Regions from separate parts of the Aeribacillus sp. FSL K6-2848 genome, predicted to be linked through region 1. Evidence: a T-box and tRNA genes for the amino acid it is inferred to sense, from the RefSeq annotation. Region 1 holds a T-box; the other holds one or more tRNA genes.
The links. The T-box of region 1 lies ahead of pheS (phenylalanine--tRNA ligase subunit alpha). A T-box ahead of a tRNA ligase gene usually reads a tRNA of that ligase, here a tRNA-Phe.
Positions count from the first base shown of each region.

Region 2: it has a tRNA-Phe gene. The T-box ahead of pheS (phenylalanine--tRNA ligase subunit alpha) is inferred to sense a tRNA for this amino acid. The anticodon was not compared.

Region 1 covers NZ_JBBOQQ010000001.1:3,146,067-3,162,476, forward strand. Annotated here, with positions in the region: gene NSS70_RS15200 (DUF350 domain-containing protein) at 77-487, opposite strand; gene NSS70_RS15205 (endonuclease MutS2) at 511-2,871, opposite strand; gene polX (DNA polymerase/3'-5' exonuclease PolX) at 2,901-4,619, opposite strand; gene NSS70_RS15215 (CvpA family protein) at 4,740-5,288, opposite strand; gene zapA (cell division protein ZapA) at 5,297-5,554, opposite strand; gene rnhC (ribonuclease HIII) at 5,706-6,614, shown strand; gene pheT (phenylalanine--tRNA ligase subunit beta) at 6,742-9,153, opposite strand; gene pheS (phenylalanine--tRNA ligase subunit alpha) at 9,168-10,202, opposite strand; T-box leader at 10,248-10,478, opposite strand; gene NSS70_RS15240 (TrmH family RNA methyltransferase) at 10,528-11,310, opposite strand; gene sspI (small acid-soluble spore protein SspI) at 11,378-11,602, shown strand; gene NSS70_RS15250 (M42 family metallopeptidase) at 11,617-12,702, opposite strand; gene NSS70_RS15255 (dUTP diphosphatase) at 12,752-13,240, opposite strand; gene NSS70_RS15260 (hypothetical protein) at 13,363-13,773, shown strand; gene NSS70_RS15265 (hypothetical protein) at 14,051-14,242, opposite strand; gene rplT (50S ribosomal protein L20) at 14,391-14,750, opposite strand; gene rpmI (50S ribosomal protein L35) at 14,785-14,985, opposite strand; gene infC (translation initiation factor IF-3) at 15,001-15,522, opposite strand; ribosomal protein L20 leader region at 15,591-15,721, opposite strand; gene NSS70_RS15285 (H-type small acid-soluble spore protein) at 15,896-16,075, shown strand; gene coaW (type II pantothenate kinase) at 16,096-16,410, opposite strand, start outside.
Region 2 covers NZ_JBBOQQ010000001.1:4,236,839-4,253,248, reverse strand. Annotated here, with positions in the region: gene noc (nucleoid occlusion protein) at 59-901, shown strand; gene NSS70_RS20380 (ParA family protein) at 1,167-1,928, shown strand; gene NSS70_RS20375 (ParB/RepB/Spo0J family partition protein) at 1,921-2,775, shown strand; gene yyaC (spore protease YyaC) at 2,789-3,406, opposite strand; gene NSS70_RS20365 (DUF951 domain-containing protein) at 3,657-3,863, shown strand; gene ychF (redox-regulated ATPase YchF) at 4,012-5,109, shown strand; gene rpsF (30S ribosomal protein S6) at 5,213-5,500, shown strand; gene ssb (single-stranded DNA-binding protein) at 5,567-6,064, shown strand; gene rpsR (30S ribosomal protein S18) at 6,108-6,344, shown strand; gene NSS70_RS20340 (YybS family protein) at 6,471-7,397, shown strand; gene NSS70_RS20335 (DHH family phosphoesterase) at 7,434-9,410, shown strand; gene rplI (50S ribosomal protein L9) at 9,407-9,853, shown strand; gene dnaB (replicative DNA helicase) at 9,968-11,338, shown strand; gene NSS70_RS20320 (adenylosuccinate synthase) at 11,493-12,785, shown strand; tRNA gene NSS70_RS20315 (tRNA-Lys) at 13,005-13,080, shown strand; tRNA gene NSS70_RS20310 (tRNA-Phe) at 13,185-13,257, shown strand; gene yycF (response regulator YycF) at 13,567-14,280, shown strand; gene walK (cell wall metabolism sensor histidine kinase WalK) at 14,283-16,115, shown strand; gene NSS70_RS20295 (YycH family regulatory protein) at 16,112-16,410, shown strand, end outside.

The DNA.
Region 1 (16,410 bases):
TAAATAATACCGATCGCAATAAACAGACCGCACAAACCAAATAAAATTTTAGCCAGCGTTTCCATGTTCCCCTCTCCTAATTTGTAATTCCTGCTCCGATTACAAAGGACAAGCCTATGGATATGACCATTGAGATAAAGCCAACTGCACGGTTATCCTTTTGAATTTCATCATCAATATTAAATTTAGGAGTCAGAAATTCAAAAATAAAATATCCGATTAAGAGCAAGGCAAATCCGTAAAAGCCCCAGCCAATCATTTCAAAAAGACCGTCATGCTGTTCAATTGAGAATCGGAAAACGTTTGAAATCCCGAAAATTTTGCCGCCTGTTGCCATTGCAACAGCCACATTGCCTTTTTGGATTTCTTCCCAGTTTTTATATTTCGTCACCAATTCAAAAATGACTAAAAATAAAACCCCGCACAATATGACAACACTATAATTAGCAGCAGTTTGAACATATACGTTTTCCCAAAACAGATTCATGTTTACTCTCCTTAAAGAAAAGTTTATTTGAACTCGACAATCGTAACACCTGTTCCGCCTTCATTTGCTTCACCGAAACGGACGTTTTTAACAGCGCGGTGGTTTTGCAAAAATTCCCGCACCCCTTTTCTTAAAGCGCCCGTCCCTTTGCCATGAATAATGTGCGCCCGTGGATATCCTGCGAGAAGACAATCGTCAATATATTTTTCAAGACGGAGGAGCGCATCTTCATATCGCTCTCCCCGCAAATCAAGTTCTAATGAAACATGAAAATCCTTCCCTTTTACTGTTGCGAGCGTTTTTTCTCCCTCTTGTTTCGGGCTGCCAATATATTCAAGATCTTCTTCTTTTACTTTCATTTTCAATATTCCAATTTGTACAAGCCATTCACTTTCATTTGCTTTTTCAAGCAGATGTCCTTTTTGATTTAAGTTGATCACTTTTACCTCATCGCCGGGGCGCAGCTGCTTTTTGCTTTTTTGTTTTTCAGATTTTTGTTCAGTATTTATAAATTCAGGCGCTGCATATTCAAGCCGCTTTTTTGCTTCTATTAATTCATGCTCTTTAATAGCTGAACTGTGCTCTTTTTGCATGTTTTTCAATTTTTGAATAATCTGATCTGCTTCTTTTTGCGCTTCTTCCAGCCTTTTTTTCACCATTTCCTCAGCTTCTTGATATAGGCGGTCTTTCTGCTTATTAAATTCAATGATTTGTTCTTGTAGTTCTTTATGAAGTTTTTCTGCTTCTTTCAGCGTTTTTTCAGCTTCCATCCAATCCTCTTCAGCACGTTTTTTGCTTTCCTCAAGGGAGGCAATCATTGCATCCGTTTTGGATCTGTCAGCGCTCATGAACGATTTGGCGCGCTCAATAATTTCTTTGCTCAATCCAAGCCTTTTTGATATTTCAAACGCATTACTTCGGCCAGGTACACCGATCAACAATTTATACGTCGGCGATAATGTGTCGACATCAAACTCAACGCTTGCATTGATCACGCCCTTACGGTTAAATCCGTATGCTTTCAATTCGGGATAGTGGGTGGTTGCAACAACTTGCGCTCCTCTGTTTAAAGCTTCATCCAAAATTGCAATGGCTAGAGCAGCACCTTCTCCAGGATCTGTACCTGCCCCAAGTTCATCAAGTAGTACGAGTGAGCGATCATTAAGTTCCTGTAAAATTTTGACGATGTTCACCATATGAGAAGAAAATGTACTCAAATTTTGTTCAATTGACTGTTCATCCCCAATATCTGCGTAAACTGCCTCAAATACCGGCATTGTAGATCCTTCTTCAGCAGGTATTTGCAGACCTGATTGCGCCATTAGTGCGAGCAGTCCAATTGTCTTCAGCGTCACCGTCTTACCGCCGGTGTTTGGACCGGTAATGACAATCGATTGAAAATCTTCCCCAAGTTCAATTGTATTTGGCACAACGGTTTCAGGGTCAATAAGAGGATGGCGGGCTTTATATAGCTTCATAATGCCACGATCATTTATATTTGGCTTTGTAGCCTTTAATTTTTTAGCATACAATGCCTTGGCAAACATAAAATCGATTTCACCCATTACAGTGATATTATGAATGATTCCCTTGCTTATGTCAGCAACCATTTTCGACAATTCCGTTAAGATCCGTTCAATTTCGCGCCTTTCCTTAATCCGCGCTTCATTTAAAGAGTTGCTCGCTTCTACGATAGCCTGCGGCTCAATAAACAGAGTTGCTCCTGAGGAAGATTGATCATGGACGATTCCTCCGTAAACTCCTCTATATTCTTGTTTGACAGGAATGCAATAGCGGTCATTTCGAATCGTAATAATGGCATCCGAAAGATTTTTTTGTGCAGATGGGGAGCGAATGATCGATTCCAGCTTTTCGCGAATACGAGCCTCCAGTGTACGGATTTGACCTCTTATCGCTTTTAATTTATCGCTCGCATCATCAACAATTTCCCCGTCATCGCGTATGCAACGTTGAATTTCTTTTTCTTCTTTTAAATAAATTCCGATTTCGCTGACCAATTGTTCTAAATGAGGAAGTGAAACCTCCTCTTCTTGAGTCAACTTTTCAATAAATTGCTTCATTTGTCTTGAAGCATATAACACGGCAGAAACAGCCACAAGCTCTTGCGGACCTAAAGTTCCGCCTATTTGCGCACGCTTTACGCTCGGCCGTATGTCGCTTAATCCTCCGAAAGGGGCAGAGCCTTTCAATCGGAGCACTGTTAGTGCTTCATCTGTCTGCTCCTGCCTCTTCAGTACTTCGTTGATGTCTCCTGATGGCATAAGCTTTAACGCTTTCTCTTTTCCTAAAGAAGAAGAAGCATGCTCTTTCAGCAGTTCCCTTATTTTATTAAATTCCAAAACATGTAACACTCGTTCCTGCAACTTCTCAAAACCTCCTGACAGTTGAATGGTCAGTCTTTCCTTTTTAAAAATTGCTTTAATTGTTCAACATCCCACGTATTCACAACGTCATCCGGCTGAATGAAAGCTTTCCGCGCATACGCAACCCCTATCTCCATATGTTCTAGCATGTTTATGCTGTGGGCATCTGTATTAATCACAACCTTTACACCGTATTCCTTCGCTTTCTTCAAATGTTCTACACATAAGTCAAGCCTGTTCGGATTTGCGTTCAATTCTAAAATAGTATCTGTTTCCTTTGCAAGTTCTAAAAGCATTTCTATATCAACATCGTATCCTTCTCTTCGCCCAATTAACCTTCCAGTCGGATGAGCGATAATATCAACATGGTTATTATATAGGGCTGCTTTCAGCCTTTTCATAATTACACTCTGCGGCTGGGAAAAGTTCGAATGGATCGATGCAATAACTATATCTAGCTCTTTTAGACAATCGTCGTCATAATCAAGTGTACCGTCCGGCAAAATATCCATCTCGATTCCTCTGAAAATCGTAAAATCAGAATATTGTTCATTCAACATGTCAATTTCTTCTTTTTGTTCTTTCAGCTGCTCAGGAGTCAAGCCGTTGGCTACTTTTAAAAATTGCGAGTGATCTGTAATCGCGATGTACTTGTAGCCTTTTCTTTTAGCAGCCTCAGCCATTTCCTTGATTGAATGAGCGCCGTCGCTCCATGTTGAATGCATATGGAGATCTCCCTTTATTTCCTCGAGCGAAATAAGATTTCCTTTGTATTTTTCCACTTCCTCCCCATCTTCCCGAACCTCTGGCGGAATGTAGGGAAGCTGAAAGTGTGCATACAGCTCTTTTTCTGACTCAAATGTGAGCACTTCTCCGGTTTCTATTATTTCTACGCCGTATTCGCTTATTTTTTCTCCTCTTTCCTTCGCTAGCTGGCGCATTTTTACATTATGCTCTTTTGAGCCTGTAAAATGGTGCAAAGCCGAAATGAATTCCTTTGGGTGCACGATGCGAAAATCGACCTGAACCTTGACATCAAACTTGAGTTCAATCGATATTTTCGTATCGCCTTTCGCAATGATTTCAGTTATATTCGGCATTGTTAAAATGTAATCTCGCACAGCTTCTTTATTTTCCGCCGCAATAATAAAGTCAAGGTCTTTTATCGTTTCTTTCATTCTTCTTAAGCTTCCTGCGCGAGAAAAGCGAACTATTCCGTTTTTCTGTCCTTTTTCTAAAAATTTCTCTATTTTTTCTGCAATCGGCAGCATATAAGCAAGAGGCAGTCGGCCCGGTTTTTTATTCATTTCATCGATCGCAGCCAATATTTTTTCTTCCGTTACTTTTCCAAAACCTTGTAAACTTTGCACTTTATGTTCTTCACAAGCTTTTTTTAAAGAATCGATGTCCACAACACCTAAATCCTTGTACAATTTTGCAATCTTCTTTCCGCCCAGCCCTGGCAATTGAAGAAGAGGGATTAACCCTTCAGGAACTTCCTTTTGCAAGGTTTGCAGCGTTTTTGACTCGCCGGTTTTTATGAATTCTTCGATGACTGCACTCGTTCCTTTCCCAATCCCACTGATTAAAGTAAAATCGTGGATGTCTGATAGGCTTCTCGCATCTCTTTCAAGGGCATTGGCAGCTTTATAAAACGCGGAGATTTTAAAAGGGTTTTCGCCTTTTAACTCCATATATACCGCAATTTTCTTTAACAGGCTGACAACATCCTTTTTGTGAACCGTCATGTTTTACGTCACCTCTTGAATTTTAAACAATATAAAAATCACCTGCTATCGAACTATTTAATAGAAACAGAGAAGGACGATGGGGGTCTAAATAAAGATGTTTCCATCGTCCCTTTACGTCTAACTTCCTTTACCGAAATAGCCGATCCAAAGATCGTGAATTTTATCAGATAAGACAGGGGTATGATTGACAATTAAATCAGCCAGCAGCGATTTATCGATAAGATTTTGAATTTGCTCGGCTGGAATGAGCGCTGCCAAAAAAAGCAGAATGAATAAAATGAGGTATGTTTCCGCAAAACCTAAAACCGCACCCAGCAAGCGGTTGATTTGCTTAAGTATTGGAAGCATTGCAACAAAATCAAACATAGATCCGATGATGTGAAGCGCTATTTTTGATCCGATAAACAAAAGCACGAATGCAACTCCGCGATAGTAAGCTTCCTCCAAATGGCCCCCTGTCAATATAGATAGAGCAGCATTTGAATCTCCTATATTTGGATACGGTACCCATAATTCCAGTTTAGGAGCAAGATCGTCAAAATATGTTCTGGCAATTATGAAAGACACTATAACACTTGATAAATAAACTACTTGGAGAATAAATCCCCTTTTAAGGCCAGTGAGCAATCCGAATACTAAGAAAAATAAAATGATCAAGTCAAGCATTTTAAATTTCAATCCTTTTCCTGAAGTTGCTTTTCTAGTTCTTCAAATTTCTCCTTTAATTTGAGATAATCATGAACAGCATTTACCGCAGTTAGTACTGCCAGCTTGTTTAAATCTAGAGATGGGTTTTTTTGACTGATTTCCCGCATTTTTTCGTCAACAATTGAAGCGACAAGCTTCATATGATTTACGCTCTCATTTCCAACAATCGAATACTGCTGTCCATATATATAAACAGTCGCTTTATTTTTAGGTTGATCAGACAAAGCGAATCCTCCATCCTCTATGAAAAAATATCACAAAATGATTCAAAATCCTAATCATAATCATAACATGTTTGTCGAAAAGATGGAAAGAAGAACAAAAGAAAGGGTACAATAATATAGCATCCATTTTAGGAAAGCGAGGCGTTTTTTATTGTCCAATATCGTCATAAAAGTTGATCATGGGGGAATTCAAACTTTGAAAGATTTTTATAATCCTTTCATTATAGACAGAACCCCTCCAGGTGCCGTCTTTTCTGCCAAATTGACAAACTGTACGATCACTGCTTACAAGTCGGGAAAAGTGCTTTTTCAAGGATCTGCCGCTCAGCAGGAAGCAAACAGATGGGAAAAAATAGCAAAAACAGCCCCTTCTCAAACAGAGGATGAGCTTCAACAGCTTCAACAGATGTCAGTCATCGGCTCTGATGAAGCAGGAACGGGGGATTATTTTGGACCGATCACGGTTGCTGCAGTATTTGTCCCTAAAGAAAAAAGAAAACTGGTTCAGCAGCTTGGAGTAAAAGATTCAAAGGCTTTGACAGACAAACAAGTTTTTTCAATCGCCAACACTTTAATAGAGAAAGTTCCGTACAGCCTCTTAATTTTGCGCAATGAAAAATACAATCAATTGCAAAAATCTGGAATGAACCAAGGGAAATTGAAAGCTATCCTTCATAATCAAGCGATTCATCATTTACTCAAGAAAATTTCTCCTGATAAACCAGAAGCTGTGTTAATCGATCAGTTTGCAGAGCCGAATGTTTACTTTCAATATCTTAAAGACCGGGATGTTCCGTTTAAAGACATAACCATCTTTAAACCGAAGGCGGAGCATATACACATATCTGTCGCTGCAGCATCCATTATCGCAAGATATGCTTTTTTAAAAGAATTAAACAGCTTATCCAACGCAGCCGGATTTTATTTACCAAAAGGAGCCAGCCATACTGTTGATGAAGCTGCTGCCAAATTAATAAAGGAAAAAGGGAAAAACACACTTGGCAAAATGGCAAAGCTTCATTTTGCCAACACCGAAAAAGCTTTGAATCTATTGAATTGAAATGACGAATCCGGAAATCTTATTTTCTGAGGTTAGCAGGACCAATTTATGATTTCAATAAAAATGAAGGTGCTATCTGCACCTTCATTTGTTAGCTGGAATTATTTTAGGGATTTATCGTCCTGCGTTAGCTGCGAAGAACTGCTGAAAATTTTTCCTCTACCGCCTTAATTACTTTTTCATGAGCTTTTGCTGCTTCCTCATCCGTCAATGTTCGTTCAGGATCGTAGTAGCGGAGTGAAAATGCGATCGATTTTTTCCCTGCTCCCAAACGTTCTCCTTCATACACATCGAAAATGGAAATCTCTTTTAACAGTTTTCCGCCCGCTTCCCGGATCGTTTCTTGAAGCTCGCCAGCATGCACATGCTGATCAACGACTAAGGCGATATCCCTTGTAATAGATGGGAACCTTGGAATCGGCGTATATATGACTGGCTTAGCTTCATATTGAATGAGATCGGCTAGCTTCAGCTCAAAAACATATGTTTCATCTAAATCATACTCTTTTTCAACTTCCGGATTTAATTCGCCGACAAATCCGATGAATGATCCGTTTAAATAAATATCTGCCGTTCTGCCGGGATGCAGCCCTTCACGTTTTGCCTGTTTATACTCAATTTCATCCAACAGTCCAAGCAGATCAAATAAACCGTTTAAAATTCCTTTCACAACATAAAAATCAACTTTTGTTTTTTCCCCTTGCCATGGGTGATAAACGTAGTGACCCGTCATGACGCCTGATAAACGTTCTTTTTCCAAAGGCTTTTCTAAAGCATCGTCCGAAATGAAAACAGAACTAATTTCATAAAGATGAATATCATCGATTTGCCGCGCTTTGTTATATTTTACAGACTCAAGCAAATGAGGAAGCAGGCTTAAACGCAAAACACTCCGCTCTTCACTCATCGGCAATGCTAATTGAGTAAAGCTTGACGTCTCCAGCGTAAATTGTCCCGCCTTTTCTTTGCTCGTTAATGAATATGTGATCGCTTGATAAAGCCCGGCGCCTTCCAAAAATCTTCGCACTTTTCTTCTTTTCAATTGATAGTCTGTTAATGCTCCGGATGTTGAAGATCCTTCAGGCAATGTTGACGGAATATAGTCATATCCGTAAAGGCGGGCTACTTCTTCAATTAAATCTTCTTCAATCGCAATATCGCCTCTTCTTGTCGGAACGGTTACTGTAAAAAGACCGTTTTCTTCAACGGTTTCAAATTGCAAGCGGTCAAAAATTTCTTTTATTTCATCTACTGCAATGTTTGTCCCTAAAACGTTGTTAATTTTCTCAGCGGAAATGGTGATCACTTTTTTCTCGATTGAAAAATCATGAAATTCTGCTTCACCTTCTAAAACAGTTCCGGAGGCGTATTTTGCGATCAATTGTGCTGCCCGCTCTGCTGCAGCTTTTACCCTGTTCGGGTCAACTCCCTTTTCAAATCTCAAGCTCGCTTCACTTCTAAGTCCGAAATCCTTCGACGCTTTTCGGACAACACTGCCTTTAAAATAGGCGGCCTCAAGCAAAACGGTCGTCGTATCGTCTCTTACTTCAGAATCGGCCCCTCCCATTACACCAGCTAATGCAACAGGTACTTTGCCATTTGTGATCACAAGGTGATCGCTTGTAAGCTTTCGTTCTTGATCATCAAGGGTCACGATCGTCTCTCCGTCATGTGCGCGGCGAACGAGTATTTCCTTTGATCCGAACCGGTCATAGTCAAACGCATGAAGCGGCTGGCCGTATTCTAATAAACAATAGTTTGTAATATCGACGACGTTGTTATGCGGTCTGATTCCGGCTTTTATTAAGCGCATTTGCATCCATAAAGGGGAAGGGGCAATTTTGACATTTTTAATAATTTTAGCTATATAGAATGGATTATCTTCTTTTGCTTCAACATTCACAGTAATATAATCAGTTGCTTTTTCTTCGGCAGCCTCATAATGAACTTCCGGCTTTCGAACCTCTTTCTTTAAAATTGCTGCAACTTCATAGGCAACACCGATCATGCTTAAACAGTCAGAACGGTTTGGTGTAAGACCTAATTCAAGTACATAATCGTCCATAAACAGCTGTTCAATCGCATTTTTTCCAACTTCAGCATCACTAGGGAAAACAAAAATGCCGTCAGAAAACTCTTTTGGGACAAGCTTTCCTTCAATGCCCAGCTCTTGCAAAGAACAAATCATACCGTTAGATTCTTCACCGCGCAGCTTTGCCCGTTTAATTTTGAAATTGCCCGGCAAAACCGCACCAACTTTGGCTACCGGCACTTTTTGACCTTTTTCAACGTTTTGGGCGCCGCATATAATTTGCACTGGTTCTCCTTCACCGATGTCAACTAAACATTTGCTTAATTTTTCTGCATTTGGATGCTGTTCTTTTTCAAGCACCTGTCCAACTACAACATCTTTTATTCCTTCATTAACAGCTTGAACATTTTCAACTTCAATGCCGCTCTTCGTTATTTTTTCAGCCAGCTCCTCAGGGGAAATGTCTAGATCAACATATTCAGAGAGCCATTTGTATGAAACGAACATGAGAAAACCTCCTTTTAAGCTTGTTTAAACTGTTTCAAAAAACGCACATCGTTTGTATAAAAATGACGAATATCATCAATTCCATATTTCAACATGGCAATCCGTTCCGGTCCCATTCCAAATGCAAAACCACGGTATTTTTTCGAATCGAATCCCGCCATTTCCAAAACGTTTGGATGAACCATCCCTGCTCCTAAAATTTCAATCCAGCCTGTTCCTTTGCATACATGACAGCCTTTCATGGAGCATTTAAAACAGGATACATCGACTTCCACCGACGGTTCAGTAAACGGGAAAAAGCTCGGACGCAGACGAATTTGCCTGTCTTCACCGAACAGTTTTTTCGCAAACACTTCGAGCGTTCCTTTTAAATCGCTCATGCGAATGTTTTCATCCACAACGAGCCCTTCAATTTGCGTAAATTGATGGGAGTGCGTTGCATCATCTGTATCACGTCTGTATACTTTCCCTGGACAAATGATTTTTACAGGACCTTTCCCTTTATATTTTTCTAACGTTCTCGCCTGAACTGGAGATGTGTGTGTGCGCAGCAAAATTTCATCAGTTATGTAAAAGGAATCTTGCATATCCCTTGCCGGATGGCCTTTCGGCAAATTGAGCGCTTCAAAATTGTAATAATCTGTTTCAACTTCTGGACCTTCCTCTACTGTGTATCCCATGCCGATAAACAAATCTTCAATTTCTTCAATGACCGCTTGGAGAGGATGATGGTTTCCTGTTCGAACTGGTCTACCTGGAAGGGTAACGTCAATCGTTTCTTGCTGTAATTTTTTCTCGATTTCTGCTTTTTCGAGTTGTTCTTGCTTACTTGTTATTTCCCCGGCAATCACTTCCCGAATTTCATTTGCTAACGCACCTATTTTCGGCCGTTCTTCTTTCGAAAGCTTTCCCATTCCGCGAAGAACTTCGGTAATCGGTCCTTTTTTTCCAAGATATTGAACGCGAATATTTTGCAATTGTTTTAAATCCGTTGCTTCCCGTACCTTTTGCAACGCTTCATCGCGAAGCTTTGTTAATTCTTCCTGCATGTAAATTCCTCCTTTTTTAAAATAAATAAAAAAAACCCATCCCAAAAAAGGGACGAGTTGAATTTCGCGGTACCACCCTTATTAACAAAGAAAGAATCTTTGTTCACTTCATTATCATAACGGCACAGCCGGAGCGCCTTTACATGCTTCCGCATGGTCCTGGCGTCAACTCTGGAGGTGAATTCGTTTGCCTCTACCATAAAAATGCTTCCAGTCTACGGCATTTTCTCCCTAAATGGCGACCTGCAAACTACTCTTCTCCGTCATCGTTATTCCTTTATTCAATTGCTTTTAATTATAAAAAAAAGAAATTAAAGGCGCAACACTATTTGCGAAGATGGTACATGAAAATAGCTGAAGCAACGGCAACATTTAATGACTCCGCTTTTCCATAAATCGGAATGTGTAAATTTTGATCCGTCATATCCAGCAGCTCTTTTGAGACCCCATTTCCCTCATTTCCTACAAGGAGGGCAAATGTTTCAGATGGAGGGATCTCTTTATAGAAAACAGCATTTTTTGTTGAAGTTCCAAATACAGGAATTTTCTCTTCCTTCAATTTGTTTATAATCTGTTTTAATGACGAATTGACCACAGGCAAATGAAAAATTGATCCTTGTGTCGCCCGGATCGTTTTACTATTGTACAAATCAACCGTCCCGTCACCTAAAATCACAACATCCATTCCAGCCGCATCTGCAGTACGAATGATCGTACCGAGATTTCCTGGGTCTTGAACCGCATCTATTAACAGCCATTTTTTGGCGTTCAAATCGATTTCCCACCTAAGCTGCTTACAAACAGCCATGACACCTTGCGGGGAATCCGTTTCAGACAGAAGCGAAAACACCTCTTTGGAAACAATCGTTGTCGGAATAGTACCTTCGAAAAAATGATTTGGCAGCTTCGCTCCGTCTAAAACAATTAACTCTTGAACAATTGATTTGTATTTGAGAGCTTCCTCGATTAAATGCAAGCCTTCAATTAAAAACAGCCCGCGCTCTTCCCGTTTTTTTCTTGATTGCAGCTTTTTCCATTCTTTTACTCTTTCATTTTTAGTTGACGCAATCCGTTTCAATGATGGTGTCTCCTTCAACTGATAGTTCATTTCATATACATATTATAGAAAACAAAAGAAAAAATAAAGAAGAATGAAGAAAAACGAGGTGAAGGATATGAATTTTGATTTGCGCAATGCAGTCATTGCCAACATATCGCAAAATTCAAAAGACGAGCTGAGAGAAACGATCGTTGATGCCATCAATAGCAAGGAAGAAAAAATGCTTCCAGGGTTAGGCGTGTTATTTGAAATTATCTGGAACCATTCAAGTCAGCGTGATCAGCAGGAAATGGTTGAAACACTTGAACAAGGATTGAAAGAGACTGGAGCTGGGAAATAACCAGCTCCTGCTTTTTAGTTGTACGTAATGTTTTCAACCGTTTTTTTGTCGAGGCGTTTAATGACTTCTGTCAATAATTGAACCGTATGTTCAAAGTCTTCGCGATGAATCATCGCAGCGTGTGTATGAATGTAGCGCGTTGCAATCGTAATGGAAAGCGTTGGAACACCATTTCCTGTTAAATGAATCGATCCGGAGTCTGTACCGCCACCCGGCATAGCATCATACTGATATGGAATGCCGCATTCTTCAGCGACCCCTACGACAAAATCGCGAAGCCCTTTATGGGAGACCATAGAAGCATCATATAAAATAATTTGCGGACCTTTCCCCATTTTTCCCATCGCTTCTTTTTCGGAAATGCCTGGAGTGTCGCCGGCTATTCCGACGTCTACGCCGAAAGCAATATCAGGCTCAATATAATGGGCTGATGTGCGGGCTCCTCTTAATCCTACTTCCTCCTGAACGGTTCCTACACCGTAAACGACGTTCGGATGGTTTACCCCTTTCAGCTTTTTCAAAACTTCGATCGCTATTGCACAACCGATGCGGTTATCCCAAGCTTTCGCCAAAAGGATTTTATCATTTTTCATAACGGTGAACTCAAAATAAGGCACAATTTGGTCGCCGGGACGAACACCAAATTCCATCGCTTCTTCTCGGCTGCTGGCGCCAATATCAATAAACATGTCTTTGATCTCTACAGGCTTTTTTCGTGCTTCTGCCGGCAAAATATGCGGCGGCTTGGAACCGATGATGCCGGTCACATCTCCTTTTTGGGTGACAATCGTCACTCTTTGTGCGAGCATAACTTGATTCCACCAGCCACCAACAGGCTGAAAGCGAATGAACCCTTTATCATCAATTTGCGTAACCATAAAGCCGACCTCATCAAGATGGCCCGCGATCATAATTTTGGGTCCGCCTGATTCTCCTTCTTTTTTGGCAATTAAACTGCCGAGTCCATCCGTTTGGATATCATCCGCATAATCTTTTATGTACCCTCTCATTACTTCTCTGACTTCCCGTTCATTGCCGGCGATGCCTTTCGCGTCTGTTAAATCTTTTAACATTTTCAATGTTTCATCCCATTTCTCCACACTGAAACCTCCTTTAATTTATATTCTTCATTTTTTCCAAACGGAATTGTTAATATCCTTGATTTTGTCTAGCATGATTGACTTCATTTTTCGCCATGTATGCTGAAATAATATCTTCCTCTGAAAAGCCCAGCGCAGAGCCGAGTGTAACATAGTCGTTAAATAAATCGATATACGCTTGGACAGACAAATATTCATTGAATTTTGCCGTTTTTTGATAAACGTTTAAAAAAAGATCGGTCAGGCTTTTATCGATTTTTTTTGCTTTCATTTCCGGCAGTTTTTCAATATACAATTCATGGCCGATCGACAATAAAAAATGAAGGCCGTCTACATACTCTTCCAAAATAACCTCTCTGTCGGAAGGCGGCTTAACGCTCCAAAATTTAAAGCAGCGCGTTTCATTAGCCAATTCGCCAATTTCGACAAGCAAGGCTAAAACTTTTCTCTCGATCAGCCTTTCTTCCTCCAAACCGTGTTTCTTTTCAATTTTTTCATCCAATTCTTTTTGCATTTTATATAACTGTTCAAAATCCATTTTCTCAACCCCTAAAATATATCTAAAAAAATTATAGCAAATGTGATCATTAATGAAACCCCTTCAATTCCTTTTTCGTAATGTATATGTATGAATATGACCTTCGGGGAGGTTTAAAGTAAATGATTGTCATCCTTCTTCGTCTTTTCATAATTGCTGCGATTATTTTCCTAATTTATTCATTCATTAAATATTTATTGAACCCGAAGCGAAAGTTAGAATTGGCTCATGAGCAAAAAAAATTTTTCTTTCTTGATGATAAAGAAAATGTCCACAAAAATTTTTTGTTAACGCATAAAGGAGTTTTATTTGAAGGGGAAAAATATTTAGGCACGACTGAAACTTCTTTTGAAGTTATCTCCGTTTTTATTTGGACATCTACTCCAAATAAGTTAAGGGGGTTTACAAAAGAAGATTTTCAATTTATAGAATCGAAAATAAAAGAAGCATATCCTTACGCCAAAATCGACTGGAAAAGTCCAATTAAAGAGTTTTTGAATCGGAACGAATCGGAATTCCCGACACTATCTTAAGACAGCAAAAAAGAAAGAGCAGCTTGACATTCCCGTTCAAAATTGACAGCGTTAAAAGACTATGCGGTTCATGACTGGACGATCATGGTGTCGCTTTTTTGATCAATCTATGCAACATTTCTGATTTAAAAAGAAAATAAGCATTCTGAAGGCAGTTCCCATTGCGGGAGCTGCTGTTAGCTTCCATTTCTATTTTTATCCCATTACCTTTTCTCTTCCTCTATGAAATTTTGTAAAACAGCTCGGTAATTGATTATAATTTTTCGAAGTCTCCTTTTTAATTGGGTTTGGTCACTTTCATTATAAAACAGAGTGCTTCGTAAATGCTTTTTTCATTTTGATGATATTCTTGATCCCAACATTTAGTATAGAACCTAAATTTTTTGCATCGGCCTAAAAAACCCTTGAACTTTTGACTTTTTTCACTGTTGAGAAACGTAAAGCCATAATCGTTTACCTTTTCAGCCATATAAAAATCCCCTCCAAATAGAAGTGCAGCATCCGCGAGTCATTGCGCAGATTTTTTACACGTCTACTTAAAGGGGATCAATAATGTGCTGTTCAATTATGTCCAGCCCAAAGAGCAATGTACGTTTATAGGTGGCTTGCTTTTTCGATTACTTATTTAATTCAGCTTTAGCTGTTTCGGCGAGTTGTGCAAATCCTTTTTCATCATTTACTGCTAAGTCAGCAAGCATTTTTCTGTTTACTTCAATGCCAGCAAGCTTTAAACCGTGCATGAACCGGTTGTAGGAAAGACCGTGAATGCGCGCAGCAGCATTGATTCTCGTAATCCAAAGCTTACGGAAATCGCGTTTTCTTTGGCGACGGTCACGGTATGCATACATTAAAGATTTCATTACTTGCTGGTTAGCAACTTTATATAAACGATGTTTCGAACCGTAATAACCTTTTGCAAGCTTAATAATTTTTTTGCGGCGTCTGCGTGTCACTGTACCGCCTTTAACACGTGCCATAATGCATTCCCTCCTAAAAAATCGAAGTTAAAAATTATTTTATATTGTCAAGCATTTGATGAATACGTTTAAAGTCACCTTTGCTTACTAATGCTGGTTTGCGAAGTTTGCGTTTTTGCTTTTGAGTTTTGTTAGCGAATAAATGACTAGTAAATGCATGAGACCGTTTCAAATTTCCGTTCCCAGTTTTTTTAAATCTTTTCGCAGAGCCGCGATGAGTTTTCATTTTAGGCATAAAAGGATCCTCCTTCTATTTCTTTTCGTTTTTCGGTGCTAGCACTAGAAACATGCTGCGCCCATCCATTTTCGGCTTCGTTTCAACAGAACTGATGTCAGCGCATGCTTCAGAAAATCTTTCTAGAACTCGTTGGCCGATTTCTTTATGGGTAATCGCTCTTCCTTTAAAGCGGATCGATGCTTTCACCTTGTCACCCTTCTCCAAAAATTTCCGAGCATTGCGAAGCTTTGTATTAAAGTCATGCTCTTCAATTGTTGGGCTTAGGCGGACTTCCTTCACATTAATAACTTTCTGCTTTTTACGCGCCTCTTTTTCTTTCTTTTGCTGCTCGAAGCGGTATTTTCCGTAATCCATGATGCGAGCAACCGGCGGTTTTGCATTCGGAGCAACAAGAACGAGATCCAAATTGGCATTTGCGGCAATATCAAGCGCTTCTTGCCGTGATTTAATGCCTAACTGATTACCGTTTTGATCGACCAGTCGAACTTCACGAGCGCGGATGCCCTCGTTTACTAACATATCTTTGCTAATAATGAGCCACCTCCAAGATTTTATAAACAAAGTGCACGTTCGCCTTGACAGAGCTTATACATTCGTTTATGCAAATAAAAAACGCGTAGACGCACACTGCACCCACACGTTGAATACACGAACTTTTTGTCCAATGTATAAACCTGTCAACAGCAACAATGTGCGTCAATCAGGTGAGAAGCGGGTGCTTCTGCTTGTTCTCCTTGACTATAATATTCTACCATGGCAAAGCAGCTTTGTCAAAACAACATTTCTTCAAAAACGATACCATTTTAAACTATTCAAACAGAAAATGCAAGAGTCTATTTGAATGAACATACATAAATCGGAATGGAGTGGACATGATAATCAACATATAACTATTGGAGTGATCGAAATGGATGCAAACCGCGTAAAACAAATTTTATCCTCGCCCGCTGATATTGAAGTTCTCTATAACGGAGCTTCCGTTTGGATTGATCAGCTAAATGAAGATGGAAAAACAGCAACCGTTCATGTAAGAGGTCCGTTTAAAGAACGTACGGTTGTAGATATTTCTGAGCTTGAAGAAAAATAATTCCTCCATTGTTTTAAACATTATTGATATAAAATAGCTCCCAATGCTCCGGTAAAAGAACCGTTTGATAAAAATATGCTTTGCAGACCTGTCATGGAATCAAAGCTTTGGATGATTTGTTGTAAAGGAGGGTTTTGCGAAATTGCAGCTCCAACATAGACACACGTGTCCACTTGATGAAGCTCGGCACATTGCTTTGCCAAAAGAACGATCGTTTCACCAATCAATTGAAATAACGTTGCAAAAGCATCTTTTTTCCGGGCTCTCGATAAATCCGGATTGCCAAAATTAGCAGCGGTTACATCTCCTAAAATTGGAGGAGCCTCTTCTCCATA
Region 2 (16,410 bases), 1.1 Mb from region 1:
TGTCTAGAAAACGAGAAATTTAATAAATGCTGGTAGTTTCTAAAGGTGGTGTCAGCATATGAAGCATCCTTTTTCTCGATTATTTGGCTTTGGGGAAAAAGATGTGACGGACTTTGAAGAAGAAAAAGATGTAAAAGAAGAAATTTTGCATATTCCTGTTGATGAGATCGTCCCTAATCCATTTCAGCCGAGAACTGTTTTTTCTGAAGATAAAATTGATGAATTGGCGCAAACAATCCGAACTCATGGCATTATACAGCCGATTGTTGTCAGAAAAACGGATGAACGGTATGAAATTATTGCCGGGGAAAGAAGATGGAGAGCTGTCAAAAAACTTGGATGGATGGAAATTCCGGCTATAGTAAAAAATTATAATGATAAAGAAACCGCTTCAATCGCCTTAATTGAAAACTTGCAGCGGGAAGAATTATCAGCCATTGAAGAAGCAGTTGCTTATGCAAAATTAATTGAACTCCATCAGCTGACTCAAGAAGCGCTAGCTCAAAGGCTTGGAAAAGGACAATCGACGATTGCCAATAAACTACGTCTGCTGAAGCTCCCAAAAGAAGTTCAAGAGGCATTGTTAAACAAATCCATTACGGAACGTCATGCGCGAGCACTCATTCCTTTAAAAGATCATGAATTGCAAATTAAATTGTTAAACGAAATTATTGAAAAACAGTTAAATGTTAAACAAACAGAAGATCGCGTAGTTAAAATGTTAGACCAAAAAGAAGAAAAGCAAAAACCGAAAAGAAAAGCTTTCAGCAGAGATACGAGAATTGCTTTGAATACGATTCGGAAATCTTTGACTATGGTGGCTGAAACAGGAGTTAAAATAGATTCAAAAGAAGAAGAATTTGAAAACTATATACAATTAACGATCAAAATTCCAAAATAACTCTTCACACTTTTTCGTGAAGAGTTTTTTATTATAAAAAAACTTAGCAAAAAGACTTGGACAGAATGTTCGACAGCAACAAATTATTTTCCGGGAAATACGACAATATTTTATTTTTTTGAAAAAAGAATGAATTCCTAGCATTTCCACCTACAAAAGAAAAAAGTTTGTGAAACATCCCCAAAGATATCACCTACATTTAAGCATTTTCGTGATAAAATAAAATACAATAGAACATTTGAAGTAGGAGAAAGCAGGTGACACCGTGTGTAAGATCATTTCCATAGCGAACCAAAAAGGCGGCGTTGGAAAAACAACAACTTCCGTTAACCTCGGAGCTTGCTTAGCATACACAGGAAAGAGGGTTCTATTAGTCGATATAGACCCTCAAGGTAATGCGACAAGTGGGGTTGGTATTGAAAAAGCGGATGTCGACCTTTGTGTGTATGATCTTTTAGTAGAGGATGCAGATGTAAAAAAAGTCATTAAAACAACACAGATTGAAAATCTTGATGTGATTCCAGCAACTATTCAACTTGCAGGTGCTGAAATTGAATTAGTTCCGACGATTTCCCGTGAAGTCCGATTAAAAAGAGCGCTTGAACCAGTGAAGCAGCAATACGATTACATATTAATTGATTGCCCGCCTTCGCTCGGACTTTTAACACTCAATGCGCTAACGGCTTCGGATTCGGTCATTATTCCAGTTCAATGCGAGTACTATGCTTTGGAAGGATTAAGCCAGCTGTTAAATACTATTCGGTTGGTTCAAAAACATTTGAATTCGGATTTGATGATTGAAGGTGTATTGCTGACAATGCTTGATGCGCGGACTAATTTAGGCATTCAAGTAATTGATGAGGTAAAAAAATACTTTCAAGACAAAGTGTATCAAACCATTATTCCACGAAATGTGCGGCTTAGTGAAGCACCGAGCCATGGACAGCCTATTATCCTTTATGATTCAAGATCCAAAGGGGCAGAGGTTTATTTAGAATTAGCAAAGGAAGTGGTGGCAAATGGCTAGAGGATTAGGGAAAGGAATTAATGCACTTTTTGCCAATTTAGAACTGAATAAGGAAGAAGTGGTGCAAGATATTAAAATAGGGGATTTACGTCCAAATCCTTATCAACCGCGAAAAACATTTGACCCTGGTTCGATTGAAGAGCTTAAGCAATCCATTTTGCAGCACGGAATTTTACAGCCGCTGATAGTCCGAAAGAGCATAAAAGGCTATGAAATTGTAGTCGGTGAACGCCGTTATCGAGCAGCAAAAGAAGCGAAGCTTAAGACAGTTCCGGCAGTTGTGAAAGAGTTGACAGATGAGCAAATGATGGAAATCGCTCTATTAGAAAATTTGCAAAGGGAAGATTTAACCCCGATCGAAGAGGCGAAAGCGTACCAATCGCTTTTGGAGCATTTGAACATTACACAAGAAGAATTGGCAAAACGTCTTGGCAAAAGCCGTCCGCATATTGCCAATCATTTGCGGCTCCTAAGCCTTCCACCGTTCGTCCAAACATTGATATCTGAAGGCAAGCTATCAATGGGTCATGGGAGAACATTGCTTGGCATAAAGAAAAAAGAGAAACTTGAATATTTAGTGAATAAAATTTTAAAAGAAAATTTAAATGTCCGGCAAGTAGAACAGTTAGTGCAGCAGATGAATGAAAGTGTTTCACGTGAAACAAAGAAAAAGATAGAGAAAAAAGATGCTTTTATACGTGAACAAGAATCGTTTTTACGAGAAAAATTTGGAACATCCGTTTCCATTAAGCAGCAAAAGAAGAAAGGTAAAATAGAGATTGAGTTTTTTTCGAAAGAAGATTTGGTGCGTATTTTAGAACTGTTGGATGTAAAAGTATCATCTTGATGTTGAAGAACAGCTAAAATTCAAATCCTCTTCGAAATAGCGATACGTTTGATTGTTCAGATTCCCTTATAGAATTGAAGGTATTGATCAAACTTGCTGAGATGACGTCAGCCATGCTCATAACAAGATGGAGCCTCGTATTTTGCAAAACAAAAAACTCCATAAAGCCGCTGACATTAACGATTCCAGTGATGTGCATGTCTCCGACCGCCGGAAGCGATTTATTGACAGCTGCACCTGGCTTTAAGGGACCTTCCGCTACTTGAAAAGAACCAATGTTTTGATAGAGACCTAAACAAGCATCCACAGCAATGATGAAGGGATGTTCGAACTGATTGTTTATTGTCTCAATCGTTTCTCCTAAATTGACAGCATGAACCGGAGATTTCAAAGTCCCAAATATATGAACATGAGTTAAATTTTGTTCCATTAGCTTCGTTCCGACTATCGGACCTAACGCATCTCCTGTTGAACGATCTGTTCCAATGCATAAAACGACGATGGAATCTTGATGTTCTTTTGGTATAAGACTTCCAATTTTTAGTGATAATTTAGTAACAGCATCTGTATGATGATAAAAGATTCTTTCTTTTTCTTTTTTATAAGGGAAAAAATTTGTTTTTACATTCATCGGCCATTCACCCCCTGAAATAGTATTACCAGTATACGGAATATTTAAATTTTCTATACCTAAAAATGAATAGTGTTTATACCTTCAAACGGAATTGGCTTGATGAAAGGTACAAATCAAATACAAAACTTGTTAAAATAAATCTATCATGGCGCCATCTAAGTATAGATGGCTTTTCGCTTTAACTAAAAAGATATACTGTATGTTTGCTATAAATGGAATATTTAAGGAAGGGATGATGACGGCTTAGATGGTTAACAAGGAATTTGACCTTTATGATATTGTTGAAATGAAGAAACCTCATCCTTGCGGAGAAAATCGCTGGAAAGTGATCCGAATGGGAATGGATATCCGTATTAAATGTGAAGGTTGCAGCCATAGTGTTCTCATGCCGAGAAAAGAATTTGTAAGAAAGATGAAAAAAGTCATTGAAAAACATAGTGAGAAGCAACAATGAAAGACTGCTGCCTTAAATCGGCAGTCTTTTTTTTATAGAGCTGATCGATTTGGAGGATGAAAGCTTGTCATTTTTCTTGTTCCTATCTATAATGGGTGAAGATTAGTTGATGAGATAGTGTCCGTACAAAAAGAGGAGTGGAAAATTCATGGGATTAACTGCTGGTATTGTTGGTCTTCCGAATGTTGGAAAATCAACGCTGTTTAATGCGATCACACAAGCGGGGGCCGAGAGTGCGAACTATCCGTTTTGTACCATTGATCCGAACGTAGGAATTGTTGAAGTGCCTGATTATCGCCTGCAAAAGCTTTCAGAATTATTTAAGCCGAAAAGAACGGTTCCGACAACATTTGAATTTACTGATATTGCAGGAATTGTCAAAGGGGCAAGCAAGGGAGAAGGTCTTGGCAATAAATTTTTGTCTCACATTCGCCAAGTGGATGCAATTTGCCATGTTGTTCGCTGTTTTGATGATGAAAATATTACGCATGTTGACGGAAAAGTGGATCCGATTGCAGATATTGAAACAATTAACATCGAGTTAATTTTGGCCGATTTGGAAACAGTTGATAAACGGATCGATCGCGTTGCCAAAATAGCAAAACAAAAAGACAAGCAAGCTATGTTTGAATATGAAATTTTAATGAAGTTAAAAGAAGCGTTTGAAAATGAAAAGCCCGCCCGTTCTGTTTCATTCACGGAAGAACAGATGAAATATGTAAAACAGCTTCATTTGCTCACCATTAAACCTGTACTTTATGTAGCAAATGTTAGTGAGGAAGATATATCCTCTGGAAGTAATGAATATGTGGAAAAAGTGCGCAAATATGTTGCTGCGGAAAATGCCGAAGTAATTGTCGTATGTGCAAAAATTGAATCTGAAATGGTCGAGCTTGATTCGGAAGAAAAAGAAATGTTTTTGCAGGAGCTTGGAATTCAAGAATCTGGTTTAGATCAATTAATTAAAGCATCTTACAGCTTGCTGGGACTCGCCACATATTTTACTGCTGGGGAACAAGAGGTTCGGGCATGGACGTTCCGCAAAGGAATGAAAGCACCTGAGTGCGCAGGCATCATTCATTCTGATTTTGAACGGGGATTTATTCGGGCCGAAACAGTTTCCTATACAGACTTAATTGAGGCAGGTTCGATGGCTGCTGCAAGAGAAGCTGGAAAGGTTCGATTGGAAGGAAAAGATTACGAGGTTCAAGACGGAGATATTATTCATTTTCGATTCAATGTCTAATGTTGCGGGATCAATAAAATTTTGCTATAATTTTGGTTTGTGAGTAATGATAATTACTCCTTGCCCGAATTGGGCCGTCAAGACCAAAAGGAGGTGTAAGAGAATGAGAAAATACGAAATTATGTATATTATCCGTCCAAACATTGAAGAGGATGCTAAAAAAGAGCTAGTTGAGCGTTTTAACGGCATTCTTGTGAACAATGGTGCGGAGATTACAGAGGTGAAGGAATGGGGAAAACGCCGTCTCGCTTATGAAATTAAAGACTTCCGAGATGGTATTTACATGATTTTAAACGTTCAAGCTTCACCTCAAGCGGTTGAAGAATTTAACCGTTTGGCAAGAATCAATGAAGATATTTTACGTCATATCATTGTTAAAGAAGAAGAGTAATTTGTTCCAATATACGTGTTAAAATGGTAATATCATCTTAAAAGACATTTTAGGAGTGGTTCTGAAATGATGAATCGTGTCGTTTTGGTCGGTCGGCTTACAAGAGATCCCGAATTACGATACACGCCCAGCGGTGTAGCCGTTGCAACCTTTACATTGGCAGTTAATCGAAATTTTACAAATCAGCAAGGGGAACGCGAAGCAGATTTTATCAACTGTGTCGTTTGGCGGCGTCCTGCGGAAAACGTAGCCAACTATTTAAAAAAAGGCAGCCTTGCGGGTGTTGATGGCCGTCTTCAAACACGCAGCTATGAAGATCAAACGGGAAGAAGAGTATTTGTAACAGAGGTTGTGGCGGACAGTGTTCAATTTTTAGAACCGAAGAGTGCCGCAGTCGGGAATAATTCGGGATTTTTTGCAGGAAATCAAGGAAATGCAAATCCATATGGCGGTGCACCATTTGATCCAAACCGGAATAATCAGAACCACCAAAACTTTGACGATGATCCATTTGCTAATGATGGACAACCGATTGATATTTCAGATGATGATTTACCATTTTAACCGATTGTACGCCTAGATAAATGTAAAGAAGGGAGGAATTGTAATGGCTGGACGCAGAGGCCGCGGTAAACGCCGGAAAGTGTGCTATTTCACAGCAAACGGCATTACGCACATTGATTACAAAGATGTTGATTTGCTTAAAAAATTCATTTCTGAACGCGGAAAAATTTTGCCTCGCCGTGTAACAGGAACGAGTGCAAAATATCAACGGAAATTAACAGTTGCCATTAAACGGGCCCGTCAAATGGCATTGCTTCCTTATGTTGCAGATGATAAATAAGAAATTTCAAAGGCAGCAAGGTGAATCCCTTGTTGCTTTTTTCTTGTCCGTTAAATGAAACCATGATTTGATTGTTTAAAAAGTCTAGATTAAAATAATGGTATGAGTCTTGATTGAGGTGAGTCTGTGAAACGTACGAATGTTTTAACAGAAGGTGCTATATTCGTTGCTATTTATACCGTTTTTCTATTAATTACTTTATATGTTCCGATATTAAGCGTTATATCAATATTTTTCCTTTCGACGCCGTTTATTATTTTCGGTATCCGCCACGGAATCAAGCAGTCTTTTGTTTTATTATTAGCATCAATCGTGATGACATTTTTGGTCGGCTCCATCGTTTCGCTGCCGATTGGGCTCATGTTCAGTGTGACAGGTATCATAATGGCATACTTTTATCGTCAAAAACGGCAGCTGTTTGCGTTAATAGGCGGCACCATTTCATTGCTCATCAATTTCGTTCTTGATTATGCGTTATCAATTGTTTTTTTGGGCGTTGATCTTTTTAGTGATGTTATACAACAAACCAAGTCTTCAGTAAGGGAAACATTAGCCGCATTCCCTTCAATGGATGAAGAAATGAAAAAAACAATGATGGAGCAAATGAACGAGCAGTTTGATTTATTAATGAACTTGCTTCCGAGCATGTTTGTCATTGTGTCATTTATGTTAGCCGCGATTATACATATATTGAACATTGGAATTATAAAAAGATTAAAATTGAATGTTGGAACAATCACCCCTTTCCGCGACTGGAAATTTCCAAAAAGTATTATTTGGTATTATTTAATCGCCACTCTCCTTATGCTTATCAATTTGCCTAAAGAATCTTTCTTAAATATCGCGCTTTACAATATTGTGTTTGTTTTACAGACTGTGCTTTTAATTCAAGGGTTTTCCTTTATTTTTTATTTTTGTCATGTGAAAAAACTTTCGAAAGCAGTGCCGGTATTGATTGTAATTGGAACATTTATTTTGCCAATTCTTCTTTATCCAGTACGAATATTGGGAATCATTGATTTAGGGTTTAATCTCCGCGAAAAAATACGTTAGGCCTTGGTTCGTTCTTTTTGCAAGGAGCTGAATAAAATGCCGAGTTTTTTTGAAAAACCTTTATTCTTTTACCCGTTATACGCACTCATTGGCGTAATAGCGGCAATGATCGGTTTTCTGTTATTTTATAATTGGGTGATTGGCTGTATTATCGCAATCGTTGCAGGTTGTCTGTTGTTTTTTTTCTTTTATGCTGTTAAACGATTGAAATTGGAATTGGAACATTCTATTTCTGATTTAACGTTTCGTTTGAAAAAAGCTGGCGATGAAGTTTTTATGAAGATGCCGATTGGCATTATGCTTATCAACGATCAATTTGCCGTGGAATGGGTCAATCCATTTTTAGCTTCATATTTTAAGAACGACAAGCTGGTCGGTCGTCCTCTTGACGAAATTTCTGAAACATTAAAAGTGTTATTTCAAAAAGGGATAGATTCCGATATCGTGACTCTTCAAAACCGTAAATTTCGCGTCATTGTCAAAAAAGAAGAAAGGCTTCTTTATTTTTTTGATGAAACGGACCACACGGAACTAAAAAAGCAGTATGAAAGCGAACGGATTGTTTTAGCTTATATATTTTTAGATAATTATGATGAAATCGCACAAGGGCTCGACGATCAAAAGCGGAGCAATTTAAACAGCCTTGTGACATCCATATTAAATAAATGGGCAGTCGATAACGGTATTTTTTTAAAAAGAGTTTCCTCTGAACGTTTTATTGCGGTTTTTAATGAAAAAATTTTGGCTGAGCTTGAAAAAACGAAATTTTCTATTTTAGATGAAGTCAGAGAAAAAGCGGTTATTCAAAATGTTTCTCTCACCTTAAGCATCGGGATTGGAGCCGGCATTAAAGATCTGTCTGAATTGGGGCATCTGGCGCAGTCGAGTCTAGATCTTGCTTTAGGCCGCGGAGGAGACCAAGTTGCTATTAAACGGGGAAATGGCAAGGTTAAATTTTACGGCGGACAAACAAATCCGATCGAAAAACGCACACGCGTTAGAGCTCGAGTGATTTCCCATGCATTAAAAGAAATCATTCGTGAAAGTGATAAAGTATTTATTATGGGTCATAAAAATCCTGACATGGATTCAATTGGTTCAGCAATAGGAATATTGAAGGTGGCGCAAATCAATCATAAAGAAGGTTTTATTGTTGTAAACCATGAAGAATTCGGCCAAGGACTTCAAAAGCTTGTGGAGGAAGTAAAGAAGGACGCTGAGTTATGGTCCAGATTCATCACTCCGGATGAAGCCCTGAATATTGCAACAGATCATTCTCTTCTCGTGATTCTAGATACGAATAAACCTTCAATGGTGGCTGAACAAAAATTGCTGAGCGAAATTGACCATGTAGTAGTCATTGACCATCATCGCAGGGGAGAAGAATTTATTCAAGATCCACTGCTTGTTTATATAGAACCTTATGCATCATCTACATCTGAACTTGTTACGGAAATTTTAGTATATCAGCCTGCAGAATTTAAAATGAGTACAATAGAGGCAACTGCATTGTTGGCAGGTATTACGGTAGATACAAAATGCTTCACGCTTCGAACAGGCTCTAGAACATTCGATGCGGCGTCTTATTTGCGATCAAAAGGAGCGGATACAATCCTTGTCCAAAAATTGTTGAAAGAGGATATTCAACAATTTGTTCAACGTGCCAAGTTCATTCAAAACACAGAGATTATGAATAATGGGGTTGCAATAGCAAAAGCAGATCGAGAAGATGAATATTACGATCAAGTGATCATTGCTCAGGCAGCTGACACTCTTTTATCAATGAACGGCGTATTGGCGTCGTTTGTCATTGCGAAGCGTGATGAACATACAGTCGGTATTAGTGCTAGATCATTGGGCGATTTTAATGTTCAATTAATAATGGAAGCACTTGGAGGTGGAGGGCATTTAACAAATGCCGCGACCCAGTTGGAGCATGTTACGATAAATGAAGCAGAAAAACGATTAAAAGAAGCTGTTCAACAATATTTAGAAGGGAGAAATGAAGAATGAAAGTAATTTTTTTACAAGATGTAAAGGGGAAAGGGAAAAAAGGTGAAGTAAAAAATGTAGCTGACGGCTATGCCCAAAATTATCTTTTTAAAAAAGGTTTGGCTGTTGAAGCGACGAGTGCCAATTTAAAACAGCTGGAAGCGCAAAAGAAAAAAGAAGAAAAAGAGGCAGCGGAAGAATTAGCGCAGGCAAAAAAATTAAAAGAACAGCTTGAAAAAATCACGGTTGAATTAAAAGCGAAAGCCGGTGAGGGCGGAAGATTATTTGGTTCTGTAACAAGCAAACAAATTGCTGATCAATTAAAAAAAGCACATAATATTCAAATCGATAAACGGAAGATTGATCTTCCAGATGCGATTCGTTCTTTAGGCTATACAAATGTTCCGATTAAGCTTCATTCGGAAGTGACGGCGACGTTAAAGGTACATGTTACAGAAGAATAATGGCAAGGAGCAATGTGGTATTATGGAAAGAAGTTGATCTTGAAGTAATGCCACATTTCTCTTTATACTTTTTGGAGAAAAAATTTATGTGTCCACGGTAAGGCGGTGATCATCTTGAATGATCTTCTGGTCAGTGATCGAATTCCACCACAAAATATAGAAGCAGAGCAGGCAGTGCTTGGGGCAATTTTTTTAGAACCTGAAGCGCTTATGTTAGCTTCCGAAATATTAGTTCCTGAAGATTTTTATCGATCCAGCCATCAAAAGATTTTTCAATCGATGTTGAGGCTTTCAGAAAAAGGAGAGCCCGTCGATTTAGTAACTGTGACAAAAGACTTGGCGGATGCGAAAATTTTGGAAGAGGTTGGCGGGGTTTCTTATTTAAGCGATTTAGCGGGATCCGTTCCTACAGCAGCAAATATCGAATATTATGCGAAAATTGTTGAAGAAAAATCGATATTGAGAAGACTTATACGAACAGCAACGGCTATAGCTCAAGAAGGCTATAATCGGGAAGACGATGTGGAAACACTTTTAACAGAAGCCGAAAAAAGCATCATGGAAGTGGCGCAGCGGAGAAAAGCCGGATTGTTTCAAAACATTAAAGATATTCTTGTTCGAACATACGATAAAATTGAAATGCTCCACAATCGCAAAGGGGAAATTACAGGAATTCCTACAGGCTTTTCCGAATTGGATCGTATGACGGCCGGTTTTCAGCGAAATGATTTAATTATCGTAGCGGCCCGCCCGTCTGTCGGTAAAACTGCATTTGCCTTAAATATCGCTCAAAATGTTGCGACGAAAACGGACGAAAATGTAGCGATTTTTAGCTTGGAAATGGGTGCGGAACAGCTTGTCATGCGTATGCTTTGCGCAGAAGGAAACATAGATGCCCAAAATTTGCGAACGGGAAATTTAACCCCGGATGATTGGGGAAAGTTGACGATGGCAATGGGGAGTTTATCAAATGCCGGCATTTATATTGATGATACACCTGGCATAAGAGTGAGTGATATTCGCGCCAAGTGCAGACGGTTAAAACAGGAAAAGGGCCTTGGTTTAATTATCATAGATTATTTGCAATTAATTCAAGGAAGCGGGCGGAATCGGGAAAACCGCCAGCAGGAAGTTTCGGAAATATCAAGATCTCTTAAGGCTTTGGCACGTGAATTGGAAGTGCCGGTCATCGCATTATCCCAGCTTTCACGAAGCGTCGAGCAGCGTCAAGATAAACGCCCGATGATGTCAGATATTCGGGAGTCCGGTAGTATTGAGCAGGATGCAGATATCGTCGCCTTTTTATACAGAGATGATTACTACAATACGGAATCAGAAAACAAAAATATTATTGAAATCATTATAGCCAAGCAGCGGAACGGCCCTGTAGGAACTGTCCAGCTTGCATTTGTAAAAGAATATAATAAATTTGTAAATCTTGAAAGGAGATATGAAGACGATCATATTCCTCCTGCTGTCTCTTGATGAGGCAGTTGTTTTTTGTAAGCATCTTATATAACACGAACAAAATATTTAATAATAAAGTGAACGTTCGGATTTTATTGACTCTACTTGCTACAATTGGTAGAATAAACTTGTTTCTTTGTATTGGATTTTTGGTGAACACGGAGGTGCACACATGTCATCAGTTGTTGTTGTTGGTACACAATGGGGGGATGAAGGAAAAGGGAAAATAACCGATTTCCTTTCTCAAAATGCGGAAGTGATCGCCCGTTACCAAGGTGGAAACAATGCTGGCCATACAATCAAATTTAACGGTGAAACATATAAACTGCATTTAATCCCATCCGGTATTTTTTATCAAGATAAAATTTGTGTCATCGGAAACGGAATGGTTGTCGATCCTAAAGCGCTGGTAGAAGAGTTGAACGGTTTGCATAAACGGGGAATTCAAACAAATAATCTGCGAATTTCCAACCGCGCTCACGTCATTTTGCCTTATCATTTAAAATTGGATGAAGTGGAAGAAGAACGAAAAGGAGCCAACAAGATCGGGACGACGAAAAAAGGAATAGGTCCAGCCTATATGGATAAAGCAGCCCGTATTGGCATCCGCATCGCTGATTTATTGGATCGTGAAGTCTTTGAAGAAAAATTGAGAAGAAATTTAGAAGAAAAAAATCGCCTGTTTGAAAAAGTATACGAAGTTGAAGGGTTTAAACTGGAAGAGATTTTAAATGAATACTACGAGTACGGCCAACAAATCAAACAATATGTATGCGACACATCTGTTGTGCTGAACGACGCGCTTGATGAAGGACGCCGTGTTTTATTTGAAGGCGCTCAAGGTGTTATGCTTGATATCGATCAAGGTACATATCCTTTTGTTACATCTTCCAATCCAGTAGCAGGCGGTGTGACAATTGGAGCAGGTGTAGGTCCTACGAAAATTAAACATGTTGTCGGCGTATCAAAAGCTTATACAACTCGTGTAGGAGACGGTCCGTTTCCGACAGAGCTCCACGATGAAATTGGCGATCAAATTCGTGAAGTTGGACGGGAATATGGTACAACAACAGGACGTCCGCGTCGAGTGGGTTGGTTTGACAGCGTTGTTGTTCGCCATGCGCGCCGGGTAAGCGGAATAACTGATTTATCTTTAAATTCCATCGATGTATTGACAGGAATCGAAACATTAAAAATATGCATCGCCTACAAATACAAAGGTGAAATTTTAGAAGAATTTCCAGCAAGTTTAAAAGTACTTGCACAGTGCGAACCTGTCTATGAGGAATTGCCGGGTTGGAAGGAAGACATTACGGGGGCAAAAAGCTTGGACGATCTTCCTGACAATGCACGTCATTATGTTGAACGGATTTCCCAGTTAACAGGTATCCCACTTTCCATCTTTTCAGTTGGTCCAGATCGTTCACAAACAAATGTTGTCCGCAGTGTATACAGTCCAATATAATAAACTTGGAGGGATCGGCTGTTCCCTCTTTTTTTTGTGAAATTAAAAAAAATCGTTGTTTTGTCCCTCTAGAAATGATATTATTATACACGTCTTGAGAAAAATGAGCGTATTGGCTCCGAACTGTTCGCACAATGCATCCATCATCCTCGAAAAAGCTAGAAGAGGAAGGGACATCTGACAAATTTTAAAATGGATTAGAAGGAAAAAATTTTTTATGAGCCATTAGCTCAGTAGGTAGAGCATCTGACTTTTAATCAGAGGGTCGGAGGTTCGAATCCTCCATGGCTCACCATTACAATCGAGAAATATTATACAAGCTGCCTCACATTCGAGAATCCACATATATGAAAGGGTTGAGAGAGGGAAAAAGAGTTCGCATTCTTGAAAACTTTATACGGCTCGGTAGCTCAGTCGGTAGAGCAAAGGACTGAAAATCCTTGTGTCGGCGGTTCGATTCCGTCCCGAGCCACTTCATACGCACGGTTTATCCGTGCTATTTTTGGCTATAAGTATGTTAAACCAAAATTGGTAACATTTGTGGTTGTAAATAGAAATTTGATTTCTCATCTCAAGCTGTTACAATAAGATAAAAATTGATATAATAGGTTTGATAGGAATTTACAGGGGTTTACTCTAAGTTCCAAAACCTATTGAATTTAAGACCTCTAGCAATAGCTAGGGGTTTTCTGCTTGTTTTTTCCATTTGTATTGAAAGTTGATGATGAGATGAATGTAATCGTGGTAAAGTAAAGTTAATAGATCAAAAGGGGAGAAAATGATGGAAAATAAAAAAATATTAGTTGTTGATGACGAAAAACCAATTGCAGATATATTAGAGTTTAATCTTAAAAAAGAAGGTTTTGATGTATACTGTGCTTATGACGGAACAAGCGCGATTGAAATGGTGGAAGAAATTAAACCTGACTTGATATTGTTAGATATTATGCTTCCCAGCAAGGATGGAATGGAAGTGTGCCGGGAAGTTCGAAAAAAATATGAAATGCCGATTATTATGCTGACTGCGAAAGATTCAGAAATCGATAAAGTACTTGGTCTGGAGCTTGGTGCTGATGATTATGTGACAAAACCATTCAGCACAAGAGAGCTCTTGGCAAGGGTAAAGGCAAATTTACGAAGACAGCAAACAAATGCTGCAAGGGAAGCGGCTTCTGAACAGTCGGAAATTCAAATCGGCTCTCTCGTTATTCATCCTGATGCATATGTCGTTTCAAAACGGGGAGAAACGATCGAGCTTACTCATCGTGAGTTTGAATTGCTTCACTATTTAGCGAAGCACATTGGACAGGTCATGACCCGAGAGCATTTGCTGCAAACCGTTTGGGGATATGACTATTTCGGAGACGTCAGAACTGTAGATGTCACGGTTAGAAGACTTAGGGAAAAAATTGAAGACAACCCAAGTCATCCAATATGGATTGTGACAAGAAGAGGGGTAGGTTATTATTTACGCAATCCTGAACAGGAGCAGTGAACATGTATAGCAGTCGAGTGAGTTTTTTCCGTTCGATACATTTTAAAATTGTGCTGATCTATGTGCTTCTGATTATTTTGGCTATGCAAATCATCGGTATTTACTTCGTTAAGGAATTGGAATCTTCTCTTATAGAAAATTTTAAATCTTCCCTTTCGCAGCGGATTGATTTGCTGGCTTACCAGATTGAGCAAGCGATGACGAATGAAGAAGTGGACGAATCATTGAATATGGAAGATGAGATATCTGCTATTTTGCAAGATTTTAAACGGGAGGAAATTCATGAAGTTCGCGTAGTGGACCAAGATGCGCGTGTCATCGGGACATCTGATTACAACAAAGATGTGATCGGGAAAAGAACAACTGAAAATATGATTAAACGGACTTTAATCGTCGGTTCGCCTGAAAGCAATATTTTGCTTGATCCGCAAACGAAGCATCGAATGTACGTATCAGCGACTCCGATCGTCACAGATTATAAACGAGAAACAATTGGCGTTGTTTATGTCGTTGCCTCAATGGAGGAAGTTTTTTCACAATTGCGGACGATTAACAAAATTTTTGCAACAGGCACAGGGATGTCCCTTCTTATTACCGCGGCGCTAGGAATTTTTCTTGCCCGCACTATAACCCGTCCGTTGTCAGATATGAGAAGGCAAGCGTTGGAGCTGGCAAAAGGGAATTTTTCCAGAAAAGTAAAAGTGTATGGAGAAGATGAAATTGGACAGCTTGCATTAACATTCAATCATCTCACGGAAAAATTGGAGGAAGCACAGGAAACAACTGAAGAAGAGCGCAGAAAGCTGGCGTCTATTATTACTCATATGACAGAAGGTGTCATAGCCACAGATCGGCATGGAAAAGTAATTGTCATGAACAATCCGGCCCATGAAATGTTGAATGTTTCACGTGAAACAGCCTTAGGAAAATCAATTGTGGAGCTTTTAGATTTAACGGATGAATGTACTTTTGAAGATTTAGTGAACCAGCAAGAACCGATGCTGTTAGATTTCAGCACAGAGGAAAAACCGTATATATTACGAATCAGCTTTTCTACGATACAAATTGATGAAGATCATATTAACGGATTGATTGCAGTAGTTTACGATGTAACAGAGCAGGAACGAATCAACCAAGAGCGGCGTGAATTTGTCGCAAACGTTTCTCATGAGCTGCGGACGCCGCTTACTACAATGCGCAGTTATTTGGAAGCATTGGCGGAAGGGGCTTGGAAAGACGAAACGATCGCGCCAAAATTTTTACAAGTGACGCAAAACGAAACGGAGCGGATGATTAGGCTGGTTAATGACTTGCTCCAGCTATCAAAACTAGATAGTAAAGATTATCAATTAAATAAAGACATGGTGAATTTCACAGACTTTTTCCACAGAATTATTGACCGTTTTGAAATGTCTAAGCAGCAGCATGTCACATTTGTACGAAACATTCCGAAAAAAAGCCTTTATGTAGAAATTGAACCCGATAAAATTACGCAAGTGCTCGATAATATTATTTCCAATGCATTGAAATATTCTCCTGAAGGCGGAAAAATCTCTTTTCAAGTAAAAGAACAAGTTGACCATATTGAAGTCAGTGTAAAAGATGAAGGCATTGGAATTCCGAAAGAAAGTGTGAAAAAAATTTTTGAACGTTTTTATCGTGTTGATAAGGCTAGATCACGCAAAATGGGCGGAACCGGTCTAGGTCTTGCAATTGCAAAAGAGATGGTGGAAGCACACGGAGGAGAAATTTGGGTGGAAAGTGAAGAAGGAAAAGGCACGACTGTATTTTTCACATTGCCATATGAACAGAACCAAGAGGATGATTGGCTATGAACCGGGAAACGATAAAATCCATTATTTTAACATTTTTAGTGCTGACAAGTTTATTCTTCACCTGGAATATTTGGACATATCAGCCAAACTACGGGGAAATTTCGAACTCCAACTATATTGAAAACAACCCGTTAAGCAATGTAACAAAAAAGCCTTATGAAGTCGTGCAGCCGGATCATATTATGATTCATGAAAAAATAAAACATTACGCAACTTATGACGAAATCGTCATCGAAAGAATTTGGAAGGATATCCGTCAGTGGGAGCTAGAAGAATTCAAAAATATTTCTGGAGA